Streptomyces hawaiiensis: one gene and its partner. The protein of the gene in region 1 binds, or shares a complex with, the protein of each later gene. Links are inferred from orthologs where the notes say so. Each region holds a gene or a part of one and is shown on either strand. Other genes may lie near its edges.

Region 1 (8,395 bases):
GCGGACTGAAGCTGTAGAAGGCCGAGGCCACCTGCTCCGGTCCGACCCGCCCCAACGGGGCGGCGCGATACGGGAAGTAGCTCGGCCACCGCTCCCCCGTGCGGTACCCGAGGGCGGCCGCTTCCTCGAACGCCTCCGGCGCGTAGTACAGCACCGCATGCAGGGGCTCCAGCAGGTGCCACATTTGGCGCACGCGAGCCGGCTCCACGCCGCCCTCCCGCACCCCGGCGCCCTCGTCGATCTCGCTGATCTGTTCCGGCATGGCGTACCTCCCACTCGCATCCGACCCCGCGGCGCGCGACCCGTCGCATCCGGCCCGCACAACTTGACACTGACAAGATTGCCCGAAGCGACCCCGACTTGTCAATGACAAGATTCGGCGGGCGCGCGTACGCTCCTGACCATGAGCACCAGCAAGTCGTCAGCGAACGAAAAGGGCCCTGCCAACCGCCCTTACCACCACGGTGACCTGCGCCGCGCCATCCTCAGCGCCGCCCTGGACGTCATCGCGGCGGACGGCCCGGCCGCGCTGAGTCTGCGCGACCTCGCCCGCCGCGCCGGTGTGTCGCACGCCGCGCCGGCCCACCACTTCAAAGACCGGGCGGGCCTGCTCACGACGATCGCCGCCGAGGGCTTCGGGCTGCTCGCGACCACGCTCAGGCAGGCGGCGGACCTGAAGGAAGCGGGCGTGCGCTACGTGCGTTTCGCGCGGGAGCATCCGGCGCACTTCCAGGTGATGTTCGCGCCCGAGCTGCTGCGCGAGGGCGACCTGGAACTGGCCACCGCCCGCGCCCTCGCCGGTGACGCCCTGCGCGACGCCGTCGCCGCCGTACCGCCGCGGGGCCGCGGCACCGACGCCCGGCTCGCCGGTGTCGCCGCCTGGTCCCTGGCCCACGGCTTCGCCACGCTGCTCCTCAGCCACAACCTCGACGGCCCGGTGGGCGACCAGGACCCCGAGGAGGTGTTCCGCGGGCTGGCGGCGATGCTGTTCCGCCCCGCCGAGTAGCAGCGCCCCGGGCGACACCCGCTTGACCTTGACACTGACGTCAAGGACGGACGATCCCCGCATGACATCCCCGTATCCGAAGACCGGTCGGCAGCACGCGGGCACGACGCCTCGAACCGTGCTCGTCACCGGCGCCGGTACCGGCATAGGCCGTGCCACCGCGCACACGTTCGCCGACGAGGGCGCACATGTCGTGGCGGTGGGCCGCCGCGAGGCGCCCCTCGTCGAGACCGCCGGCCATGACCCGTCCCGTATCAGCCCGCTCGTCGCCGACATCACGGCCGCCGACGGCCCCGAGACCGTCGTCCGCACGGCACTCGACCGGCACGGCCGTATCGACGTACTGGTGAACAACGCCGGGATCGTCAGCACCCAGTCGCTGCGCACCTACACACATGCCGCTGTCGAGCCCCTGCTCGCGACGAACCTCCTCGCCCCCGTCCTGCTCACCCAGGCGGCGCTCCCGGCGCTGGAGGACAGCCGCGGTGTCATCGTGAACGTGACGACGTCGGTGGGGCAGCGCGGCTGGCCCGGCAACTCCCTGTACGCGGCCGGGAAGGCGGCCCTGGAGGTGCTCACCCGCAGTTGGGCGGTGGAGCTCGCGCCGCTCGGGATCCGGGTCGCCGCCGTGGCCCCGGGCGCGATCGGCACACCCATCGGTGAACACGCCGGCCACACCCCCGAGCAGCAGGCCGCGATCCGCGCGTGGCAGCTCGATCACACGCCGCTCGGACGGGTCGGCCGCCCCGAGGAGGTGGCGTGGGCGATCGCCCGGCTGGCGTCGCCGCAGGCCTCCTTCATCACCGGCGTCGTCCTTCCGGTGGACGGCGGCGCGGTCGTCACATGAGACTGACGCGCATGGCAGCACCTCGTATGCGGATCGGCGAACTCGCCGAGGCGACCGGCACGACCCCGCGCGCCCTGCGCCACTACGAGCAGGCGGGCCTCATCGCCTCCGAACGGGCCGCCAACGGCTACCGCCTGTACGACGCCGGTACGGCCGTGCGCGTCCGCAACATCCGGCAACTGCTCGACGTGGGGCTGACGCTCGACGACGCACGGGTGTTCCTGCCGTGCCTGGACGGCGATGTCACGGCCGGTCCCGCCTCCGAGAAGGGGCTGCGGGTGGCCGCCGACCGTCTCGCGGTGCTGGACGCCCGTATCGCAGCGCAGACCGCGGTCCGTGACCGGCTGGCGTCGGCGCTGCGGGAAGCCACGGGCGGGCACGTACCACCGGCGGCCCAGCGCGAGAGTGTCGGCCCGCCCGTACGACCGGCGGACGCGCAGCGCCAGACCACCGGCGCACCCGCACCCGGGCCCAGGACAAGACCCTGGGCCCGGGCGAACGCCTCCTGAACCGGACGAAGGACGCCGGTGCGCGCGTACGACCAGGGGTGGCCCAGCGCGAGGCCGCCCGCGCCCCGGCGCCCGCACCCGCCGGGGCGGTAGAGCGTACGGCCCGGTGCCTGACGGGGCTTCAGCGGATCCGGCGTCAGGACCCCAGCACAGAGGTGAGGAACTCCCCGACCCATGCCAGCAACTCCCGCCCGACCAGCGGCTTCCCGCCCACCTTCGCGGTCTTGGGGCGCGGCACCAGCACCTGGCGCACCGTCGGCTTGATGACGACCCCGGGGTACAGCCGCTTGACCCGCAGCTCCTGGGACTCGCGCAACTCCACCGGGGCGAACCGGATGTTGCTGCCCTGCAGCACGATCTCACCGACGCCGCACGCGCGCGCGAACATGCGCAGGCCCGCGACGAGCAGCAGGTTCTCCACCGGTTCGGGCAGCTTGCCGTAGCGGTCGACGAGCTCCTCGCGGACCGCCTTGATGTCCTCCTCCGAGTTGGCGGAGGCGATGGCGCGGTACGCCTGGAGCCTGAGGCGCTCGCCGGGCGCGTAGTCGTGCGGGACATGCGCGTCTACGGGCAGCTCGATCTTGACCTCGAGCGGCTGCTCCTCCTCGATCCCGCCGGTCTCCAGCTGGCGCCGGTAGTCCGCGACGGCCTCACCGACCATCCGTACGTACAGGTCGAAGCCGACGCCCGCGATGTGGCCGGACTGTTCGCCGCCGAGGAGGTTGCCCGCGCCGCGGATCTCCAGGTCCTTCATGGCCACGTACATACCGGCGCCCATCTCCGTGTGCTGGGCGATGGTCGCGAGCCGCTCGTGCGCGGTCTCGGTCAGCGGCTTCTCCGGCGGGTAGAGGAAGTAGGCGTAGCCGCGCTCGCGGCCCCGGCCCACCCGGCCGCGCAGCTGGTGCAGCTGCGACAGGCCGAAGTTGTCGCCGCGCTCCACGATCAGGGTGTTGGCGTTGGAGATGTCGATGCCGGACTCCACGATCGTCGTGGACACCAGCACGTCGAACTTCTTCTCCCAGAAGTCGACGACGACCTGCTCCAGTGCCGTCTCCGACATCTGGCCGTGCGCGGTGGCGATGCGCGCCTCGGGGACGATCTCGCGCAGCCGGGCTGCCGCGCGGTCGATCGACTCGACGCGGTTGTGGATGTAGAAGACCTGACCCTCGCGCAGCAGCTCACGGCGGATCGCGGCGCCGATCTGCTTCTCCTCGTAGGGGCCGACGAAGGTGAGCACCGGGTGGCGCTCCTCCGGCGGGGTGGTGATCGTCGACATCTCGCGGATGCCCGTGACCGCCATCTCCAGCGTCCTGGGGATCGGGGTCGCGGACATCGTCAGCACGTCGACGTTGGCCCGGAGCTTCTTCAGCTGCTCCTTGTGCTCGACGCCGAAGCGCTGCTCCTCGTCGACGATGACCAGGCCCAGGTCCTTGAACTTCGTCTCGGACGAGAACAGCCGGTGCGTGCCGATGACGATGTCGACCGAGCCCTCCTGCAGGCCCTCCAGGGTCGCCTTGGCCTCGGTGTCGCTCTGGAAGCGGGACAGGGCCTTCACGCTCACGGGGAACTGCGCGTACCGCTCACTGAACGTCCCGAAGTGCTGCTGCACGAGCAGGGTCGTGGGCACCAGGACGGCCACCTGCTTGCCGTCCTGGACGGCCTTGAAGGCGGCGCGGACCGCGATCTCGGTCTTGCCGTAGCCGACGTCGCCGCAGATCAGGCGGTCCATCGGGACCGTCTTCTCCATGTCCTCCTTGACCTCGGCGATGGTGGTGAGCTGGTCGGGGGTCTCCGCGTAGGGGAAGGCGTCCTCCAGTTCGCGCTGCCAGGGGGTGTCCGCGCCGAAGGCGTGCCCGGGGGCGGCCATGCGCGCGCTGTACAGCTTGATGAGGTCGGCGGCGATCTCCTTGACGGCCTTCTTCGCGCGGGCCTTCGTCTTGGTCCAGTCGGCGCCGCCGAGGCGGTGCAGCGTGGGCGACTCACCGCCGACGTACTTGGTGATCTGCTCCAGCTGGTCGGTCGGGATGTAGAGGCGGTCGCCGGGCTGGCCGCGCTTGGCGGGGGCGTACTCGACGACCAGGTACTCGCGGGTGGCGCCCTGCACCGTGCGCTGCACCATCTCGATGTAACGGCCCACGCCGTGCTGCTCGTGGACGATGTAGTCGCCCGGCTCCAGGGTGAGCGGGTCGATGGTCTTGCGGCGTCGGGCCGGCATCCGGGCGCCCTCACGGCCGGACGCCTTCTGGCCCGACAGGTCCGTCTCGGTGAGGACGGCGAGTCTGAGGGCCGCGTCGACGAAGCCGTGCTCGATGGAGCCGCACGCCACGTGCACGACGGACGGGGAGATCTCGGCGAGGTCGGAGTCGAGGCGGGCCGCGATGCCCTCGCCGCCCAGCACCTCGACCGTACGGGCCGCCGGGCCGTGGCCCTCGGTGACGAACACCGTGCGCCAGCCGTCGGCGAGCCAGCCCTTGGTGTCGGCGAGGGCCTTGGCGGTGTCCCCGCGGTACGTCTCCGGGGCGTGCATGCCGAGCTTGAGGGTGTCCTCGTCGAGCTCCTCGTCCGCGGCGAACGGCGACACCGACCACCACATCATGTCCAGCTCGCGGGCCCGGTCCCGGACGTCCGCGATGGACCACAGGGAGGCCGCTCCGACGTCGATGGGTGCCTCGCCGCCGCCGGCGGTGGCCGCCCAGGAGGCCTGCAGGAACTCCTGCGAGGTGGCCACGAGGTCCGACGCGCGCGTGCGCACCCGCTCCGGGTCGCACACCACGGCCATGGCGCCCTTGGGCAGCACGTCGAGCAGCAGCTCCATGTCGTCGACGAGGACCGGAGCCAGGGATTCCATACCCTCCACGGCGATGCCCTCGGCGATCTTGCCGAGCAGTTCGCCGAGCTCGGGGTGCTGTTCGGCCAGGGCACGCGCGCGCGTGCGGACGTCCTCGGTGAGCAGCAGCTCGCGGCACGGCGGCGCCCACAGGCCGTGATCGGCGACTTCCAGGGAGCGCTGGTCGGCGACCTTGAAGTAGCGGATCTCCTCGACGTCGTCACCCCAGAACTCGACGCGCAGGGGGTGCTCCTCGGTGGGCGGGAACACGTCGAGGATGCCGCCGCGCACGGCGAACTCGCCACGCTTCTCGACGAGCTCCACGCGCGCGTACGCGGCTGCGGCGAGGGCTTCGACGATCTCGTTGAGGTCGGTGCTCTGCCCGGTCCGCAGCGAAACCGGCTCCAGGTCGCCGAGGCCCTTGACCTGCGGCTGGAGCACGGACCGGACGGGCGCGACGACGACCGAGACCGGGCCGGTCTCGGGGTCGTCGGGGCGGGGGTGGGCCAGGCGGCGCAGCACGGCCAGGCGGCGGCCCACGGTGTCGCTGCGGGGGCTGAGCCGCTCGTGCGGGAGCGTCTCCCAGGACGGGTACTCCACGATCCCCTCGGCCGGGAGGAGGGAGCGCAGGGCCGCGGCCAGGTCCTCCGCCTCACGGCCGGTCGCCGTGACCGCCAGCACCGGGCGGCCTGTGTCACGGGCCAGGGCGGCGACCGCGAAGGGGCGGGCCGCAGGGGGGCCGACCAGGTCGACATGCATGCGGTTGCCGTCTTCGGCCGCCTTGATCGCTTCCGCGAGCGCGGCGTCCTTGACTACGGCGTCGAGCAGACCGTGCAGGCTCATGGGGGCTTTTTCCGTCCAGAGGTGGGCAACACGACGGGCCCGACGCGCGCCGCGGGCCGGGGGTCTCCAGCGTACGACGATGCGCGCCCGCACGGCGGGCCTGTGGATAACGCCCGTTCTCCCCGGGGCGAGCACCCGCTCTCCCGGCGTGGCTCCGGGGAGGCGCGCCGGGCCTGTGGCACGTGACCCCACGGCACGCAGTCGGCCAAGTGGGGATTCAGCCTCCCAACCTTCACAGCATCACCTCCACCCGTTGTTTTCGCCCCGGCATGATCGGTCGGACGCCGCTTCCGGCCGCTCACCGCACCCCTAAGGCACGGCATGCCTGCCCCCACCCTCCAGGTCTCACAACCCCACATACCGACGCCGGTCGCCCATCCCCCGGAAGACCGGCGCCCCGCCCGCGCGCGGGGTGAACCATGGGTCCTCGCGGCAGTCCTCTTCGCCGCCTACACGGTCGTCTCCGTCGGCCGCTACCGGCACATGGCCACCCTCTCCTGGGACCTGGGCATCTTCGAGCAGGTCGTGCGCGCCTACGCGCGGCTGCGGGCGCCGGTGTCCGACCTCAAGGGGCCGGGGTTCGACATCCTCGGTGACCACTTCAGCCCGGTGACCGCCCTGCTCGCGCCGCTGTACCGGCTCTTCCCCTCGCCGGTCACGCTGCTGGTCGCGCAGGCCGCGCTCTTCGCGCTGTCCGCCGTGCCGGTCACGCGGGCCGCCGCCCGGCTCCTGGGCCGTCGCCGCGGACTGGCGCTCGGTCTCGCGTACGGACTGTCGTGGGGCATCCAGCGGGCCGTCGACTTCGACTTCCACGAGATCTGCTTCGCCGTCCCTCTGATCGCCTTCTCCCTGGAGGCCCTCCTCGCGCGGCGCCCGCGCGCGGCCCTGTGGTGGGCGCTGCCTCTGGTGCTGGTGAAGGAGGACCTGGGGCTGACGCTCGCAGCGATCGCGCTCGTCGTCGCCTGGCGGGCGCGCGGTTCGTCGCCTCAAACGGTTCGGTACGCGCTCGGCGTGGCGGTGTTCGGCGTGGCGGCGACGGTGCTCGTCCTGACGCTGGTCATCCCCTCGTTCAAGACCTCGGGCGGCTACGACTACTGGAACAAGGTCAGTGATGCGGGCAGCCCCTTCGACGGCATCGGCACCAAGCTGCGCACGCTCGCCTGGCTGCTGATCCCGACGTCGGGCCTGCTCGCCCTGCGCTCGCCGCTGCTGCTGGTCGCGCTGCCGACGCTCGGCTGGCGGTTCCTCTCCGGCGACGAGCACTACTGGGGCACCGACTGGCACTACAGCGCGGTTGTGATGCCGGTCGTCTTCCTGGCCCTCACCGACGCGCTCCCGGCCGTTCGCCGCAGTACGCGCGCGTGGCTGGGTTCCTACGTCGCTCAGCTGCCGGCCGCGGTCGCCGCGGCGGCACTGGCACTGACCACGTCGCTGCCGCTTGCGCAGCTCACCGAGGCCGAGATCTACCGCAAGCCCGACGCGGTGTCCGGCGTGGAACGGCTGCTGGCGCGGATCCCCGACGACGCCACCGTCGAGGCCAACATCGGCCCGATCAGCCGCCTCACCTCGCGCTGCCGGGTCTTCTGGCTCGGCGGCACGCAGGGCGTCACGCCGGAGTACATCGCCCTGGAGAACATCGGCGACAAGTACCGCGACCCCGTGGGCTACGCCCGGCAGCTGCACCCCCTCGCCGAGTACGCCGTCGCGGGCGAGGCGGGCGGGTACGTGGTCCTCCAGCGGAGGACGGCGACCGGGGGGTGACGCCGCGCAGGGTCCTCGGGCTCGACCGCTAAGGGGCCGACCGGGCGCGAGGCACTCCGGCCAGGACCCGAGAGAGGCCCGACCGGGCACAGCGCCCTCCGGCCAGGACCCGCAAAAGGCCCGACCGGGCACAGGGCCCTCCGCCCCGACCCGCACGGGACCCGGCCGGACGTCTGGCCGACCGCCCCACTGCGGACCCGCCCGGCCGTTGGCCTGCCCCCCGTTGGCCCGCTACCCCGAGCCCGCTCCTCTGCCCAGCCCCATCCCTCGTTGGCCCAGCACACCGCAGACCCGCCCCGCGCCTGTCCCACCCCGCTGCCGCCCCGCCCCGTCGCCCGCCCCAGGGAACTGCCGACCCGGCGGCGCCCGACCCACGGCACTGCCGACCCGGCGGCGCCCGGCGCGGCCCGCCGCGCACGAGCCCGCACGCCGCCGGGCCCGCCCCGGAGGTGGAGACCTCCGGGGCGGGCCCGTCCTCCGCAACCCCCGTGTGCGGTGGTTCTTGGGCGGCATTGAGCGGCGTTGGGCGGCAACGACCGGCTACTCCGTCGCGATCGCGTTCAGGACGTTCATCCGGCCCGCCCGGAACGCCGGGATGAGTG
Region 2 (4,365 bases), 1.4 Mb from region 1 along the record:
CCGCGTTGCGGGCGAGGTGGGCCAGGACATGGCCGCGGCTCCAGCCGGGCAGCCGTGACGGGTGGGTCACAGAGGCGTTGTCCAGTTTGCCGACTGCGGTCAGCAGCCGTTCCGTCGCGTCACGTACAGACGCCAGGTCATGAGCGTGATCAATCATGGTGCTGACCCTAACTCCGCCACTCCTTCGGGTGAAGGTGGTGAAGCAGTGCCATAAATCGAAAGCACGTGCTATATGGTCGGACGTGGCGTCGGGCATGCTGGAGAGCCGGGGTTTGTTGGCAACCCGTGAATCCGTCCGGCGTTGTCAGTGGCCTCCCCTAGTCTGAGAAAGACGGGGGCCCCGCCCCTGTCACTTCTCTCAAGAAAGGTGCGGACCGGCGTGGCCGACCGTCTCATCGTCCGTGGAGCGCGCGAGCACAACCTCAAGAACGTCTCGCTCGACCTCCCGCGCGACTCGCTCATCGTCTTCACGGGCCTGTCGGGGTCGGGCAAGTCCTCGCTGGCCTTCGACACCATCTTCGCGGAGGGACAGCGGCGCTACGTGGAGTCCCTCTCCTCGTACGCCCGGCAGTTCCTCGGCCAGATGGACAAGCCGGACGTCGACTTCATCGAGGGCCTTTCCCCGGCCGTCTCCATCGACCAGAAGTCGACCTCGCGCAACCCGCGCTCCACGGTCGGCACCATCACCGAGGTCTACGACTACCTGCGTCTGCTCTTCGCGCGCATCGGCAAGCCGCACTGCCCGCAGTGCCGCCGCCCGATCACCCGCCAGTCGCCGCAGGCCATCGTCGACCGGGTCCTGGAGCTGCCCGAGGGCAGCCGCTTCCAGGTGCTCTCGCCGCTGGTGCGCGAGCGCAAGGGCGAGTTCGTCGACCTCTTCGCCGACCTCCAGACCAAGGGCTACTCCCGCGCGCGGGTGGACGGCGAGACGATCCAGCTGTCGAACCCGCCCACGCTGAAGAAGCAGGAGAAGCACACCATCGAGGTGGTCGTCGACCGTCTCACGGTGAAGGACGGCGCCAAGCGCCGCCTCACCGACTCCGTCGAGACCGCCCTCGGTCTGTCCGGCGGCATGGTCGTGCTCGACTTCGTCGACCTCCCCGAGGACGACCCCGAGCGCGAGCGCATGTTCTCGGAGCACCTGTACTGCCCGTACGACGACCTGTCCTTCGAGGAGCTGGAGCCGCGCTCCTTCTCCTTCAACTCGCCCTTCGGCGCCTGCCCGGACTGCACCGGCATCGGCACGCGCATGGAGGTCGACCCGGAGCTGATCGTCCCGGACCCGGACAAGAGCCTCGACGAGGGCGCCATCCACCCCTGGTCGCACGGCCACACCAAGGACTACTTCGGCCGCTTGATCGGCGCCCTCGCCGACGCGCTGGGCTTCCGTACGGACATCCCCTTCGCGGGCCTGCCGCAGCGCGCCAGGAAGGCCCTGCTCCACGGCCACAAGACCCAGGTCGAGGTCCGCTACCGCAACCGCTACGGGCGTGAGCGCCGGTACACCACGGCCTTCGAGGGTGCCGTCCCCTTCGTCAAGCGCCGGCACAGCGAGGCCGAGAGCGACTCCAGCCGCGAGCGCTTCGAGGGCTACATGCGCGAGGTGCCGTGCCCCACTTGTGAGGGCACGCGCCTGAAGCCGATCGTCCTCGCGGTCACGATCATGGACAAGTCCATCGCCGAGGTCTCCGCGATGTCCATCAGTGACTGCGCGGACTTCCTGGGCGAACTCAAGCTCACCGCCCGCGACAAGAAGATCGCCGAGCGCGTGCTGAAGGAGGTCAACGAGCGGCTGCGGTTCCTGGTCGACGTCGGCCTGGACTACCTCTCGCTGAACCGCGCGGCCGGCACCCTCTCCGGCGGCGAGGCCCAGCGCATCCGCCTGGCCACCCAGATCGGCTCCGGCCTCGTCGGCGTCCTGTACGTCCTCGACGAGCCGTCCATCGGTCTGCACCAGCGCGACAACCACCGGCTGATCGAGACCCTGGTCCGGCTGCGCGACATGGGCAACACGCTCATCGTCGTCGAGCACGACGAGGACACGATCAAGATGGCCGACTGGGTCGTCGACATCGGCCCCGGCGCCGGTGAGCACGGCGGCAAGGTCGTGCACAGCGGCTCCCTGAAGGGGCTGCTCGCCAACGACGAGTCGCAGACCGGGCAGTACCTGTCCGGCAAGAAAGCCATCCCGCTGCCCGACATCCGCCGCCCGCTGGACCCGTCCCGGCAGCTCACGGTGCACGGCGCCCGGGAGAACAACCTCCAGGACATCGACGTCTCGTTCCCCCTGGGCGTGTTCACCGCCGTCACCGGAGTGTCCGGCTCCGGCAAGTCGACGCTGGTCAACGACATCCTGTACACGCACCTGGCCCGCGAGCTGAACGGCGCCCGGAGCGTGCCCGGGCGGCACACGCGCGTGGACGGCGACGACCTCGTCGACAAGGTCGTGCACGTGGACCAGTCGCCCATCGGCCGCACCCCCCGCTCCAACCCGGCCACGTACACCGGCGTCTTCGACCACGTCCGCAAGCTGTTCGCCGAGACGACCGAGGCGAAGGTCCGCGGCTACATGCCCGGCCGCTTCTCCTTCAACGTCAAGGGCGGACGCTGCGAGAACTGCTCGGGCGACGGCACCATCAAGATCGAGATGAACTTCCTCCCGGACGTCTACGTCCCGTGCGAGGTCTGCCACGGCGCCCGGTACAACCGGGAGACCCTGGAGGTCCACTACAAGGGCAAGTCCATCGCCGAGGTGCTGAACATGCCGATCGAGGAGGCCACCGACTTCTTCGAAGCGGTCCCCGCGATCGCCCGGCACCTCAACACGCTGAAGGACGTCGGCCTCGGCTATGTCCGCCTCGGCCAGGCCGCGACCACCCTGTCCGGCGGTGAGGCGCAGCGCGTGAAGCTCGCCAGCGAACTGCAGAAGCGCTCCACCGGCCGCACGGTCTACGTCCTGGACGAGCCGACCACCGGCCTGCACTTCGAGGACATCAGCAAGCTGCTGACGGTCCTGTCCGGACTGGTCGACAAGGGCAACACGGTCATCGTCATCGAACACAACCTCGACGTGATCAAGACCGCCGACTGGATCGTCGACATGGGCCCCGAAGGCGGCGCCGGCGGCGGTCTGGTCGTCGCCGAGGGCACACCCGAGCAGGTGGCCGGAGTCCCGGCCAGCCACACCGGCAAGTTCCTGCGGGAGGTCCTCGGCGCCGACCGCGTCAGCGACGCGTCCTCGGTGAAGGCGCCGCGCAAGACGACGGCCCGCAAGACGGTCGCGGCCAAGACGGCATCGGCCCGCAAGACCGCCACCAAGACGGTCAACAGCACGGCCACCGAGAAGACGGCGGCCAAGACCACCAAGGCCGCCGCTAAGAAGACGACCAGGGCCGGCAAGGCCTGAGGTCTCCTGCTGCACGCGCCGTGCCCCACAGGCAACCTCCTGTGGGGCACGGCGCGTTCGGTGCGCGGTCAGGCCGTCTTCGGCTCCACGAACTGCATGTCGAGCTGGATCTTGACCACTTCGCCGAGCAGACCGGGGGCGAAGTCCAGTCCGAAATCGCCGCGCCGGATCTCGCCCGTCGCCTCGAACCCGGCGTGCCGGCTGCCGTCCATGGGCACCTCGACCAGTCCGCCGAACTCCACGGCGAAGGTCACCGGGCGGGTCACGTCGCCGATCGTCAGCTCGCCCTCCATGGCCCAGTCCTCACCCTCGCCCGACACCCGCGTCGAGCGGTACGTCATCGTCGGGCGCTTCTCCACGTCCAGCAGGTCGGAGGCGCGGACGTGCCCGTCCCGGTCGGCGTTGCCGGTGTTGACCGAGGCCAGGTCGACGGTCGCGGAGACCCGCACGTCCTCGATCCGCTCCCCGACGAACAGTTCGGCCTCCAGCCGCTCGAAGCGCCCCCGCACCTTGGCGATGCCCAGGTGCCGGATGGTGAAGTTCACGGAGGAGTGGAACGGGTCGAGGGCCCACTGACCGGAGGCCAGCGGCAGGGCGGTGATGGCGGTGTCATTCGTCATGCCCTCCACTGTGCGAGCCGCGCGGCCCGGAAGGGAGACCGGCCGGAGCCTGGTAGTGACGGGGCCACCCTCCGCGCCCCGGGGCGCTGTACGTTCGGCAGGTGAGCGACAACGAGTTGGGCACGTTCCTGCGCACCTGGCGTGAAGCCGTCACCCCGGCCGAGGCAGGTCTGCCCGCAGGCCCCCGGCGCCGGACCCCGGGCCTGAGGCGGGCCGAACTGGCCACACTCGCCGGCGTCAGCGTCGAGTACCTCACCCGGCTGGAACAGGGCCGCGACCGCAACCCCTCCGCCCAGGTGCTCGGCGCCCTCGCCGACGCCCTGAACCTCTCCCTCGGCG

The links. Proteins that work in one complex are often made in the same cells at the same time.
Region 2: the proteins of mfd (region 1) and uvrA are in contact, whole or in part, in a crystal structure (PDB 4DFC), measured with the Escherichia coli proteins. The link is inferred for Streptomyces hawaiiensis from one-to-one orthologs.

The regions. Positions count from the first base shown.
Region 1 is NZ_CP021978.1:3,661,656-3,670,050, forward strand. Bases 2,299-6,424 are described here. They hold mfd (transcription-repair coupling factor), read right to left. Parts: upstream 6,033-6,424; coding sequence 2,499-6,032; downstream 2,299-2,498. Other genes in these bases: CEB94_RS16720 (DUF2079 domain-containing protein), read left to right, coding at 6,354-6,424. Also shown: CEB94_RS16695 (SCO6745 family protein), read right to left, coding at 1-262; CEB94_RS16700 (TetR/AcrR family transcriptional regulator), read left to right, coding at 404-1,006; CEB94_RS16705 (SDR family NAD(P)-dependent oxidoreductase), read left to right, coding at 1,068-1,853; more of CEB94_RS16720, read left to right, coding at 6,425-7,793; CEB94_RS16725 (ABC transporter permease), read right to left, coding at 8,334-8,395. UniProt on the Escherichia coli protein: Couples transcription and DNA repair by recognizing RNA polymerase (RNAP) stalled at DNA lesions. Mediates ATP-dependent release of RNAP and its truncated transcript from the DNA, and recruitment of nucleotide excision repair machinery to the damaged site.
Region 2 is NZ_CP021978.1:2,231,227-2,235,591, reverse strand. The notes cover bases 1-3,606. They hold uvrA (excinuclease ABC subunit UvrA), read left to right. Parts: upstream 1-379; coding sequence 380-3,406; downstream 3,407-3,606. Other genes in these bases: CEB94_RS10315 (YceI family protein), read right to left, coding at 3,475-3,606; CEB94_RS10325 (maleylpyruvate isomerase family mycothiol-dependent enzyme), read right to left, coding at 1-157. Outside these bases: more of CEB94_RS10315, read right to left, coding at 3,607-4,026; CEB94_RS10310 (helix-turn-helix domain-containing protein), read left to right, coding at 4,128-4,365. UniProt on the Escherichia coli protein: The UvrABC repair system catalyzes the recognition and processing of DNA lesions. UvrA is an ATPase and a DNA-binding protein. A damage recognition complex composed of 2 UvrA and 2 UvrB subunits scans DNA for abnormalities.